DNA from 2 places in the Paenibacillus sp. FSL R10-2748 genome. Region 1 is predicted to be linked to the other one. Evidence: predicted binding sites of a transcription regulator. Region 1 holds the regulator's gene; the other holds the start of a gene.
The links. The regulator LexA, encoded in region 1, represses DNA repair genes until DNA is damaged. The targets are predictions, from matches to a motif close to CGAACATATGTTCG.
Positions count from the first base shown of each region.

Region 2: a site for LexA is predicted at 2,705-2,718, ahead of recA (recombinase RecA). Genes of this name have one in related genera too.

Region 1 covers NZ_JBBOTK010000002.1:164,710-171,228, forward strand. Annotated here, with positions in the region: gene NSS66_RS07085 (HAD family hydrolase) at 1-746, opposite strand, end outside; gene NSS66_RS07090 (hypothetical protein) at 901-1,410, opposite strand; gene NSS66_RS07095 (DUF896 domain-containing protein) at 1,531-1,737, opposite strand; gene NSS66_RS07100 (LysM peptidoglycan-binding domain-containing protein) at 1,846-2,214, opposite strand; gene lexA (transcriptional repressor LexA) at 2,403-3,029, shown strand; gene NSS66_RS07110 (hypothetical protein) at 3,312-3,614, shown strand; gene NSS66_RS07115 (hypothetical protein) at 3,852-4,016, shown strand; gene NSS66_RS07120 (hypothetical protein) at 4,057-4,197, shown strand; gene NSS66_RS07125 (PLAT/LH2 domain-containing protein) at 4,896-5,387, shown strand; gene NSS66_RS07130 (hypothetical protein) at 5,920-6,027, opposite strand.
Region 2 covers NZ_JBBOTK010000001.1:249,148-255,666, forward strand. Annotated here, with positions in the region: gene rny (ribonuclease Y) at 1-254, opposite strand, end outside; gene NSS66_RS01120 (regulatory protein RecX) at 628-1,377, opposite strand; gene recA (recombinase RecA) at 1,574-2,635, opposite strand; gene NSS66_RS01130 (competence/damage-inducible protein A) at 2,878-4,146, opposite strand; gene pgsA (CDP-diacylglycerol--glycerol-3-phosphate 3-phosphatidyltransferase) at 4,242-4,829, opposite strand; gene NSS66_RS01140 (YajQ family cyclic di-GMP-binding protein) at 5,040-5,531, opposite strand; gene NSS66_RS01145 (hypothetical protein) at 5,676-5,840, opposite strand; gene NSS66_RS01150 (helix-turn-helix domain-containing protein) at 5,925-6,519, opposite strand, start outside.

The sequences.
Region 1 (6,519 bases):
TGGAACTTCGGCTTGATCTCTGTGGTATTGGTTTTAGTGTTTCGGTTCACCCAGACCGAGTGTACACCTGCTGCCAACGCTCCTTGAATATCAGTCGTCAGTTTATCTCCTACCATTAAAGCATGTTCAGGCTCAATACCAAGAAGCCCCAAAGCATGCTGGAATATAGACGGATCAGGCTTGCCTCGACCAAATGAACCTGAAATTACAACATGATCAAAGAAAGGAGCTAATTGAGGAACTCCATCCAGTTTCTCCTGTTGTAGATCAGGGGAGCCATTTGTCAGCAATAACAGCTTGTAATGTCCCTTCAATTGTTCTAGAATCTCGAACGTTTCTTCATATACATGTGGACGCGCGCGTCTTTCCGAAGCAAATTGGGTAGCCAGCTTTTCCGCCAACTTCTCATTATCTATCCCTAGTTGCTGGAGTCCTCTGCGCCATGATTCCTTTCGATAAACAGGGGCCAACTGTTCCAATTGGCGGAATTCAGGTTGCTCACCTGCTGTAAAATTCGCCCACAATCCTTCAAACGGATTAATGCCGATCATTTGAGTAAAACTAAAGGTTTCATAGGATTCATACAAAGCGCGTGCTTCCTTACGTACGGCTTCCTCCAGAGTTTTTGGATCAACGCCTGCTTCACGGGAGCCTGTTTGACACGCTGCATCAAATGCCTCTTCTACACTACGTTCATCCCACAAAAGGGTATCATCAAGATCAAACATTACCGCCTGAATCGTCATCTGAATTATCCACTCTCTTTCCACAGTATATGTACGCCTATTTGCTTGATTAAGCATTTGAATCGTTATGTGTGCCCATATTAAGCAAGCGGCCGCAGCATGTTATATGAAATAACATCATACGGCCTTTGTTACAGAGCTACAGGCAAATCAGTTATTTCTTGTCTACCTGTATCTGATTGGATAGCGCAAACTTCTCAAGTCGCTCTGCAATGGCATCCGTGTCATAGCGACCTAATGATTTTGTGAAAATAAAATTACCACCCTTACCTTTTCTTTCAACGGTTACGTAACCCTTTTCAATCTTGATGGCTTTCATGTCCCCTGCCGTCATTGGACGTTCTCTACCACCTTTCAGCATATAGAGAGTATCCTTTCCCACTTTCAAATAAGGACGACGGATGAAAAAGATAACAGCCAGCATCAAGTACAGGCCGAATACAAGCCAATCCATCCCTCGCATACCGGTCTTAGTCAAAAAGTAACTCATAAGCATGTACAATACAGAAAGACCAGCCAGCATAATTGGCACAGTAATGTTACGGCCACGGAAAATATCCATTGTAGAACCTGCGCCGCTAATGGTTTGAATGCCTTGCTTTTTGCGCGATTTATTTAAATGCGCTGTGTTTTTGCGTACTTTTCTTTCAAATGATCGGGCCATCTCTCAATTCCTTCCCAGATATATTACATTAAAACAATTGCCTCAAAGCTGATCTATATAGATACCATAAAAGGTACCTAAAACAAAAGGCAAATTGCAGGCTTGGGCACTTTAACAACATTAATGCTTCAGCCCGTCATTTCCTTTCGATGTATCATCGTCCACAAATTCAATCGTCTCAAGCTGCTGCCGAAAATTACGGCGAATGTTACCTAAATAAATTTCCCGAAGATTGGCGCGCTCTGTGGCTTCCTCTTCCGTCAAACCCTCGGATTTTGCTTTGCGCGCTAATTCATTAATGCGCTGTACCAAGCTGTCTATATCCAAATTGTGTCCCCTCCATAAAAGCAAAGATATAATACACTTTGACATGTAGAAAAGAGCTTGTCAAGGCTCCCGTATTACGCTCCCTGACAAGCTCTAATAGTCTATAGATCAGAAGTTAGGAAGCTTGAGTACCTGACCTACTTGCACTCCCCGATCCTCCAAACCGTTAATCCGCACAATTCCTTCTATATATACCCGTGTATCCATTCGTTCCGGTTTATGATTTGCGGCAATCTCCCACAACGTATCCCCAGGTTGTACGGTCAGTTTAGTCACTTCTTCCTTGGAAGCTGAAGGTGCCGCGAAAACTGTAAGTACACCTGCCCCTGCAATCCAAGCAACAATCACTATAATAAGAAGCTTAAGTAAAAGAGTATTGGTAATAATCTGCATAAAACGTGCCCTACCCTCTTTTCGAGTCTCCTGTAAATTTTCTAAATTCATCGGAAAAATACTTTGATAAGTGCTATATTTCATCATTGGCCGTGTCCTCCAAACGTTTGTTCTTATGTTTTCACAATATAACACGAACATTTGTTTTGTTCAATAGAAAAGAGAACAAAAGTTCGCAATTATTTTCAGGGATTATTTAGAACTTATGTTTGTACGAACGGAGGTTCTATGCTATAATTTTCCCAAACGTTACTAAATGGGGTTGATACGGTATGTCTAAGATTTCGAGCCGCCAGCAGGCCATTCTTGAATTTATCCGCAATGAAGTGCGTCTAAAGGGATACCCCCCTTCTGTACGCGAAATAGGCGAGGCTGTCGGATTAGCCTCCAGTTCTACGGTTCATGGTCATTTGGATCGTTTAGAGAAAAAAGGACTCATTCGCCGCGATCCTACAAAACCACGGGCTATTGAGTTACTCGGTCAAGACGAATCGGATAATAGCAACTTGATTAATTACTCCATTAGTCGTGTCCCCGTCGTCGGCAAAGTAACTGCTGGCCTTCCTATTACGGCGACAGAAAATATTGAAGATTACTTTCCTCTTCCCCAACACTTTGTTGGTGAGGATAAAATATTCATGTTATCTGTTGTAGGCGAAAGCATGATTGAAGCTGGTATTGCTAACGGAGACTATGTAATCGTACGTCAGCAGCAGACCGCTGATAATGGTGATATTGTTGTAGCTATGACAGATGAAGACGAAGCTACAGTTAAAACCTTCTACAAAGAAAAGGATCATATTCGGCTTCAACCTGAAAATCCAGCCTTTGAACCGCTTCGCCTGACACACGTCAGCATTTTGGGCAAGGTTGTAGGACTCTTCCGGGACTTCCACTGATTTCTCGTTCTTTCTTCCCCGTTATTCTATCCACTAATACAAAACCGGCTGCCTAGTGCAAGCCGGTTTTGTATTGCTATTATGTTTATTATGTATCTCACAACTATTTTTTCATTTCAGCAACCTATCCCTATTTTTTCTACTAAAAATCAGCCTCCTCATCTCAAATAATCCCCCACTGACCTTGAGCAGCTATACTGTCATGGGCAAAACTAATAGATCTTTCTTTGTTTTAGATAAATATGGTATATTAATTACTTATAGCTCTGTAGGAGGAATTAAATGAAAAAAATTATAATTTCAGCGTTTGTTGTGATATTTATCGCCATAAGCTGTGTAGTTCCAACAATGGATCATTTGTATGCAAAAGAGAACTCCCACATAACAACCTATGACCGTATTAAGTATATACAAATACTTATCCATTTCAGGTATTTAGAAAAGCAACTCGAAGCTGTAATTTTCGAAAGAAATAATTATCCAGAAGACAGCCAAGAATATAAACAGCTCTCTGAACAACTGAATCATATTCTTGCTCAAGAGGCGTACTACGAGAAAAAACTTAACACTCTTAATAGTAAATAATTTTCATACTAACTGCCTATTATCTTTATCTACACTATTAGACTCATGCCGACCTGCCTGTAACATTCTCCTGCAACGTAAAGTTGAAAAGGCGAAGACAGGTTCGCATGAGTTTTTTTTATTATCCATTAGGAATATAGGTACTAGCTTCTTTTTGCTTTTAATAGATTTATGCTGATACATTACTATCACAATTGACATATGTATATAGCAGAACTAAGCAAAGGAGATATGCAGATGATCAGAAATAGAGTTAAAACGTATAAGCATCGCATCGGGAAAAACAGATATCTGGTCGTTAAAGTCTTTCAAGCCGCAGCTGCTAAAACAGGAAGCGGAAATGCACTAGCAACCAATGCCTTGAATATCAAAATTTCCAAGCGTAAGCATAAACGCCACTAAGATTTAACCGTACCTTCATTTCTTGAAGGGAGGTGATATTATGAGCAGAAGACATTGCAAACGTGATTTAAGAAGAAGAAGATTAAACATCCGTTCCACTCAAAGAGCCATTGCGCGTGCAAGAGGTAACGCACTGGCTGTTAATCTGTTTAGCGTAAATGATAGACAACGCAGACGTTAATAATTGTTTTCAAGCAAAAGCGGGAAGGATTCTTCCTGCTTTTTTTGTGTTAAACGATACACCCAACTCCTAAATCCCATAGAACTGCTAAATTCAGTTGCCTTCCTTTTAAATACCATACATATTCAACTATGCTTCCACTGGTTAAAACAGAAGCGAAATGGTACCCAGTCAAAAGCAGCAGCATTCTTGACTCAAATACTTTGTGTACAACTGACCACACCTATAGCCCTCAAACTTGCTTCAGCTTTTTTCACTTAAGTATTCCGGCTGTATATCCGTCCATGGTTTGTACGTTGCTGCATTGTTTGCTCAATTTTTTATTTTAAAACTTTATAAGGCCCCACTTGCCCACCACCGTATTCCACAAGCTCCATCATATCCTACTCAACGGATGGACTACAGATGCTCTTATCTGACTTAATGCAGCTGAAAACAATTCGATATTCGATCAACTCTTCATATGTATGATTCATGTTGGTCACCTCGACAATTCATTCTGGATAAGCGCTAAAAATCCTTCTCTAAATAATCATCTCCTTACATGATTATTAGAAAGCTAATATCCGACACATAAAGATAAAATACAACAAACAAAGACAAGAAAAAAATTTCTCTTCACAACCAATGAACTATGTACAAATACATTACACATGTATAACATTAAATACAAATACTAGAAAGGTGGTAACAATTTAATGAAAAAAGTATCTTTACTAGCATCAGTAGCAATGCTTATCTCATCTGTAGCTTTTGCTGCACCTTCTTTTGCAGATCAGGTCACAAGTGACACTTATAGTTCATTACAAGACTCAAATAGAAGTATAGAGTCTGTTACGCCTTTTGCTAATGTTGAATATGTCGTTACTGTAAATACGGCCAATCTCAAAGATGCTGGAACAGACTCGAACATCTCTATAACTCTGTATGGTTCTAATGGAGATTATGCTACCGCTACACTCAATGGTAGCTTTGAACAAGGAGATTCCGATACAACAAGAATCAGCACTAGTAACCTAGGTGACATCAGAAAAATTACTATTAGAACTGATGGATCTGGGTATAAACCAGGTTGGAAAATCGCTAATGTCAAAATATCTGGAAACGGGAAAACTTTCTCATTTGCAGGTCCTGACCGTTGGCTTGGTGACGGCGGCTCCGCAGATTCCGAAACACTTTTTCCATCCTAAAAACAAATATTCATACAAAAGACTCTGTCGATATTTGGATAGAGTCTTTTTGTTTTGGATGAATAATCCTACTAAAATTGTATCGCCGTAATTGTAACCCTATCTCAAGAATCAATTTTAATAATAAACTCACTAATGAGAAAAATGTTATGTAAATTTGCCATATAAACAAAAGCTAAGAAATGACCGCTGGAAAAGTATATTGAATCTTCTTAATACTATACTGAAAGATGTGCAAAGTATCGTGCGTATTATCGCAAATAAAAGACTCATACCAGTTATTGTTGCAAACTAATAAGGCCCTATCTGAGATTAAATTTAGGTATTAGGAAGGATTATACCCATTCAATGAAACTTTCCCCATCTTACAAAATACAATAAGCGCAAATCTATTATGGCAGGAAATCCACCAAGTATTCGCCAAAAGAGAAGCGAATACTGTAGCTATTGCCAAATAGCTTATGCGCTCATTGAGTTCAACTATTTGCCATCCATGAGTGAAGTGGTATTATCCAACAGTTCTTTTCACGAATTAAACCCAAAGTGATTTAGTGATGATAACTAAGAGAATAAAGAGCACTAAAATTGCCGCTGTAGAAGTCCATACACCGCCGCCACCTGCACCTTCATATGCACCCATGTCTTAAACCTCCTTTATTTGTCGTTCACCTTAATATATGTATAAATACGTTCAGTGATAGGGCATGCAGGTAAACAAAACAAAGGCTCACACCCAGATAAACCGGTAGAGCCTAATAATCTTTATAAAAGAATTAATTTCAAGATGATTACCAACAAAATGAAGAGTGCCAAGACAGCAGCTATCGATGTCCAAATCTTCCCGGCCGTCTCTTCGTAACCTCTTTCTATTCCTCTCACACGTAACGCCTCCTTTGTTTACTCCACAGGCTATGCGAGGTCTTGTTTATGGGATGGACTTCTAGGAAAATAAAAACACTTTACCAGCGTATCCAGCAAGGTGCCACTGATGAAGAACTTTTACTATTGCCACAACTAAAGAACAACAAGAAGGACTCCTACAGCATTTAGCTGATAGAGTCCTTCTTTATATCTGCCTTAATTCAATTTAATTGCATTGAGTTATGGCTTCGAGTATATATTTTTCACTCCT
Region 2 (6,519 bases), on a different contig from region 1:
ATTTCATTGCGACGTTCACGAGTTTCTTTTTCAGCTTCGGCACGGATGCGGTGGATTTCATCTTTCGCTTCCAATACCGTTTCCTTCTTCAGCGCTTCTGCCTCTTTTTTCGCGTTCTCCACGATTTGCGCGGCAGCTTCTTCCGCACTGGAGATCTTAGCTTCTGCAATAGATTTGCGAATAAAATAACCAATCCCGAACCCAAAGAATAACGCGGCTACAGCAACGAGAACGAACCAGATCGCAGTCATCATACTGTTCACCTCCCCGTTGGTTCCTCCAAGGCATTCCTTGGGACTTTTTGCAATTGTCACATTTACTTTGATCGTCAAACTAAGACAACGACACAAGGTCGTTTCATTTCATATGCACATGCTTTCACATGTACAATTCCGCCTGGCATAGCGGCATCACTTGTTATTTGGCGATGAGAACTCACCGTGGATTCCGCTTTTTTGGAAGGAAAAAGGGCGTTCCACAAGTATCGTTTCATATATATTTTATTATTTGACAAATGGCATTGTCAAGGGAATGCAAACATTAGTAGACTACCATGCAGCTTTCCATGTAATAACTAGCTCATCCTATCCGTTCATACTAGCCAAAGGTTCAGCAGCCGTTTGGCAACTATTCCTCCCACTGCAACAACTCCTCGTCATCTGAAGCAGCGTCATGCTCGGTCGCAGTGAGATGATTGACTACCCGGCGTGTCATATCCCCCGAATATCCGCGTCTCATGAGAAAAGGGTATGTTTTCCTTTTTTTCTCCATTATATCACCACGTACCTGATTCCATTTCTTACGTCCGACCGTCAAAGCGCTCTCCCACTCCTCATTATCGGTGATCTCACCTAACGCTTCGCCAATAGAGGCTTTAGAGATGCCCTTCTGACGAAGTTCTTGCCTAACCCACATCTTCCCCTTACGTTGGCTTGTTATGCGCTGCCTTGCCCATTGACGGGCGTATAAATCATCATCTACGAGTTGTTCCCTATGGAGTCGGACCATTACTTCGTCAATAACAGACTGATCCAGTTCTTTTTGCGCTAAACGCTGGGCAATTTCCTGACGTGTGCGAGGCTTTCGCCCCAAATAGCAAAGCGCAAGTACATAAGCCTGTTGCTTTTCATCTGCCAGAACGATATCTTCCAGTTCTTTTTTATCAAATGACGTTCCTTTGAACATATTGTACTTGATCATTACATCTTCTAATACAGACAGTGAATAAGGACCAAAATGTATGATATACCTTCCACGTTTGCGTCCCTGTCCCTGCTCTACCCTAGTAATCATCAATTCCTCATGATCCGGAAAAAGAGAAATCCCTTGTTGCTTATTTGCTTCCGAAGTGTATTCATCTTCATCGTCCAACTGCAATATATTTCCCTCACTTTGAAATTCACGAAAGCAGCCTTTGAACACCTGCTACGCAAAAGTTAGATTCCACTGACAAAGCAGACTCTAGTTGATGCAAAAATGCCCTGCACAACTGTGCAGGGCATCAGAATCATGCTATTCAAACGGACGGTGCCATAACCCTGGCCCCAGTTCACAAACCAGGATTCACCGAGCTTTATTCAAGCTCCAACAATTCCTGTTCTTCCTTCGCTTGCTGTGCCAACTCTTCTTCTGTAGGCGGAGCAACCGTCGTAATCAGATTGCTGGCCACCCGAATTTTTTGTTCGATTGTACTAGCAATATTCGGATTTTCCTTCAAAAATTGCTTAGCATTCTCACGTCCCTGACCAAGGCGCTCACCTTCGTAGGAATACCAGGCTCCGCTCTTGTCGACAATGTCATGCTCCGTACCGATATCGATCAGGCTACCTTCTTTGGAAATGCCCTCACCGTACATAATATCTACCTCAGCCTGACGGAAAGGAGGGGCAACTTTGTTCTTCACGACTTTAATACGTGTGCGGTTACCCACAATGTCGTTACCCATTTTCAAACTTTCAATACGACGAACATCCAAACGTACCGTAGAGTAAAACTTCAAGGCACGTCCACCTGGTGTTGTTTCAGGGTTACCGAACATAACACCTACTTTTTCACGTAGCTGGTTAATAAAAATAGCAATGGTTTTCGACTTATTAATGGCTCCAGAAAGCTTACGCAATGCCTGAGACATCAAACGTGCTTGAAGACCAACGTGGGAATCTCCCATTTCGCCTTCAATCTCTGCCTTGGGCACAAGTGCCGCTACGGAGTCAACAACTACAATGTCTACTGCTCCACTACGTACAAGAGCTTCGGCAATCTCAAGCGCCTGCTCTCCTGTATCTGGTTGCGATAGTAACAACTCATCAATATTGACACCCAGCTTGCTTGCATACGACGGATCAAGCGCATGCTCGGCGTCGATAAAGGCGGCTTGTCCGCCTGTTTTTTGCACCTCTGCGATAGCGTGAAGAGCTACTGTCGTTTTACCGGATGATTCCGGTCCGTATATTTCAATAACCCGGCCTCTTGGAAAGCCGCCCGTTCCTAACGCAATATCCAAAGCAATCGAACCACTGGGGATCGTTTCCACTTGCATGTGGGTAGACTCACCCAACTTCATAATGGAACCTTTACCAAATTGCTTTTCTATTTGACGGAGCGCCATATCCAGCGCAGCACGACGATCTGACAATAAACTCACATCCTTCATTGTTTGTACTTTAATAATACCTTGTTTTGACACGCTTGCCAAGCATTTTTTCGAACATACATTCGTTTTTTTTGTTCACACAGCTCTCTTCTACAATTACACCTGTCTCTTAAAACAAAAAAAGAACCGCTGGCAAAAGGCTTTGCAACGGTTCTTCCGATAAGATGATTATATCATGAATATCTATCTAAAACAACTCTACGACCCACACTGTACATAGATGTTTAAGAGAGTTTCTCGTTCTCTACCAGCCTGCGCCACAATCTGTACAGGATTGCTTTGACTGATCGCAGTCGGATTGTTTCACGGTTACCACTCAGTCTCAGTTCATGTACTTCCGTTTCCTTGTCGCGTTCAGCAATGCCAATATACACCAAACCGACTGGCTTCCGTTCGGAATACCCAGGCCCGGCAACACCAGTAACTGAAAGTCCAAAATCGCTGTCCATGATCATTCTCGCCTGCTCTGCAAGCACAAGGGCTACTTCCTTACTCACTGCACCTGGCGCTTGATCCCCTTCCAAATAATCATAAGGCACGTTGAGTAATTTCATCTTCATTTCATTGGAATAGCACACGATGCCACCTTGAAACATAACAGCACTGCCAGGTATAGAAGTGATGTGTTCCATCAGCATTCCACCTGTACAGCTTTCTGCCGCACTCACAGTGAGCCCGCGTTTGGCCATTAGATCTACGATAACCTTCTCCAGCGTAACATCTTCACTTGCATACATATATTCCGAAAGACGCTGCTGAATTTCTACTTCCGTAGCCGTCAGCTTAATTAGTGCTTCACTTTCGCTGGCCGCCTTGGTGGATATACGGATCGTGACTTCCCCTTCCTTGGCATAAGGAGCAATCGTGGGGTCTGTCTGGGATTGGATCAGATCTAACAAATGGGTTTCAAGAGCTGACTCACCGATCCCTGCAAATTTTAGCATTTTTGAATAAATTGGCATTTCCTCACCGCTCAATGCCTGCTGAAGCAACCAAGGTTTCGCTTGGTTTGCAAACATGGGTTTGAGTTCCTTAGGCGGTCCAGGCAAAACTACATAAAATTTACCGTCCTGTGCAATTGCGTCGCCCACAGCTAGCCCTGTCTCATTTTCAAGCGGAGTAGCGCCTTCAATAGAAAGCGCCTGCCGGCGGTTATTCTCGGTCATTTCTACCCCACGGTTACGGAAAAACTGATCTAGCTTGTCCATTGCAAGACGATCTATGTGCAATTTTCGCCCCAATACAGACGCTATCGCATCTTTCGTCAAATCATCCTGAGTCGGTCCCAGACCACCGGAAAACAAAATAATATCCGCACGCTTCTGAGCAATTCTTATCGCTTCCTGAAGCCGATCTATGTTATCGCCAACTACAGTCTGAAAATATACATCGATTCCGATTGTAGCCAACTCTTGTGACAAATATTGAGCATTTGTATTCACTATTTGTCCGAGCAATAACTCTGTACCTACTGCAATTATTTCAGCTTTCATCAATTCTTCCTCCTGTACTGCGAATATTATGGGAATTATGTAAAGAAACAGCAATAAGTTTAGTCCCTATTGCTGTTTCCATAAAATTTATCCTGTTAAACTTTGGAGGAGCTCAGCAAGTGGATATTTTTCACAAAATAATCAATACCCGAATAAATGGTGATCAACACCGCTGCCCATATCGCTATTAAATCAAACGGGATACCAAGAAAAACAAACGGGAAATTATTAATGAGCAACGCTACAATAGCAACGATCTGGATGATCGTCTTCAATTTGCCCCAATTACTTGCAGCAACCACAGAACCATCCAGTAAGGCAATCTGACGCAGACCCGTAACCGCAAACTCACGGCTAACAATCACAACGACAATCCACGAATCGATTTTTCCCATTTCTACCAAGGAAACCAAAATGGCGGTTACCAAAAGCTTATCAGCAAGGGGGTCCAACAGCTTGCCCAAATTGGTGACCATATTATTTTTACGTGCCAAATATCCGTCAAGACCATCCGTGCTGGCTGCTACAAGGAAAATGATAGCCGCAATCAGCTGATTATACGGCAGCTTGAAAGCTCCGATCTCAATCGGCGGCGGATAAAAATCAAAGTCCACCAGCAAAGCCAGCATCATCACCGGAATAAGGCAAATCCGCGTTATTGTAATTCTGTTGGGTAAATTCACAACACACTCTCCCCTGATTATCGTACTTGATTACAAATGGCAGTTTTCGGATTAAATTCAATCCTATGTAAATCGCTATCGACGAGCGCTATACACCTGAATTGTCTGCATTTTCGTTACAAGTATAATATGGCACAAAACGCATGTCAAAATAACCTGCCGCACATCAAGCAACGTTTTTTCCTACAAAATGTATGAGGGAAAACGGCTTTATTTCATGTTTGTAAATTGAAGCTCCAATGGCAAATCAGCTTTACGCAGCAATTGAATGATCGCCTGTAAATCATCCCTGTTTTTTCCGGTCACTCGGATTTGATCACCTTGAATCTGACTTTTAACTTTTAGCTTGGAGTCCCGAATAAGAATGTTAATTTTCTTGGCATTATCCTGATCAATTCCCTGCTTAAGCGAAAGACGCTGACGCACTGAACCTAAAGAGGCGGGTTCCAATTTGCCATACTCCACATTTTTAAGGGACAGACCTCGTTTGGCCATTTTAGATTGCAAAATATCAATCACCGCATTCAGCTTGTATTCGTCTTCCGATGCAATCGTAAGAGCTTCTTTCTCAAGCTTAAGGCTACTTTTGCTATCCTTGAAATCAAATCGAGTTTCAATTTCACGCTCCGTCTGATGAACCGCATTTGTTAACTCCTGCATATCCATTTTGGAGACGATATCAAATGAATTTTCTGAAGCCATCGTTTCACTTTCCTTTCCACAACAAAGTTCAATATCTAATTATAGGCTAGTCATTTACAAAAATCCAATAATCCGTTGACTAAAAAGGCGTTCTTGCCAGTTTTCCTGACAAAAACGCCTTTATTTCATTTACGGTCAAAATATCTAATTATGGCTTCGTGTTGGAGTTCGGAACATATCCAAAAGTCCAAGCACAATGTGAGCAAGACCAAAGCCCAGTATGCCATAGCCCCATGCATTCGGTGTCAGATAATAGCCCAGTAAACTGACAATTATACCGAGCCCAGTCACAATCCAGCTGACGGTCATAACGTATACACCTCACTTTGCGGAAAATGAAATGACTGCCTTTCCAGGAATTACAGTCATTAGTATTTCCTCGCACCAAGGCGTTTATTCACCATCAGTAGTTGTAGAATCTGTACTACTTTGTGCTGAATCCGTACTGCTACCTGTCGTAGAATCTGCAGGTGAACCCGTCACCCCTGCACTCGTTCCGGTCGAAGAAGCTTCTCCTTGCTGGATCAGTACACGAGTAGTCGATTTATTATCTGTTATCGGTTGACCTGCTACGGAAATATCTGTGGCAGAAGACCGTCCTGATTTGATATATAAACCTTCTGGACCAATATCGAATGACATGGCATCTCCACTTTTAGTCATACCATAACTCAGCTTTTCTCCACGGGAATTTTCTCCCTTGTACACTTCAAGCCAGCTTTCGCCCGTCGCTTTAATATCAACCTTGACCGCGGCTCCCGTTGAACTGGAAACTTTAAAAATCGTCGTCTTGCCTTGCTTGCCGTCCTGTGCCACAGTTACACCTTGTTGTGGCGTAGTCGTATCCGGCTGCTGTCCAGTATCTGGAGTAGTAGCACCCGTACTCCCCGTACCACCTGGCTGAGTTTGGCCGGTTTGCCCCGCATCAGGAGTCTGCCCACCAGCACCATTTGGAGCCGTCGTTTGACCATTGTTCGGCTGTGTCGTA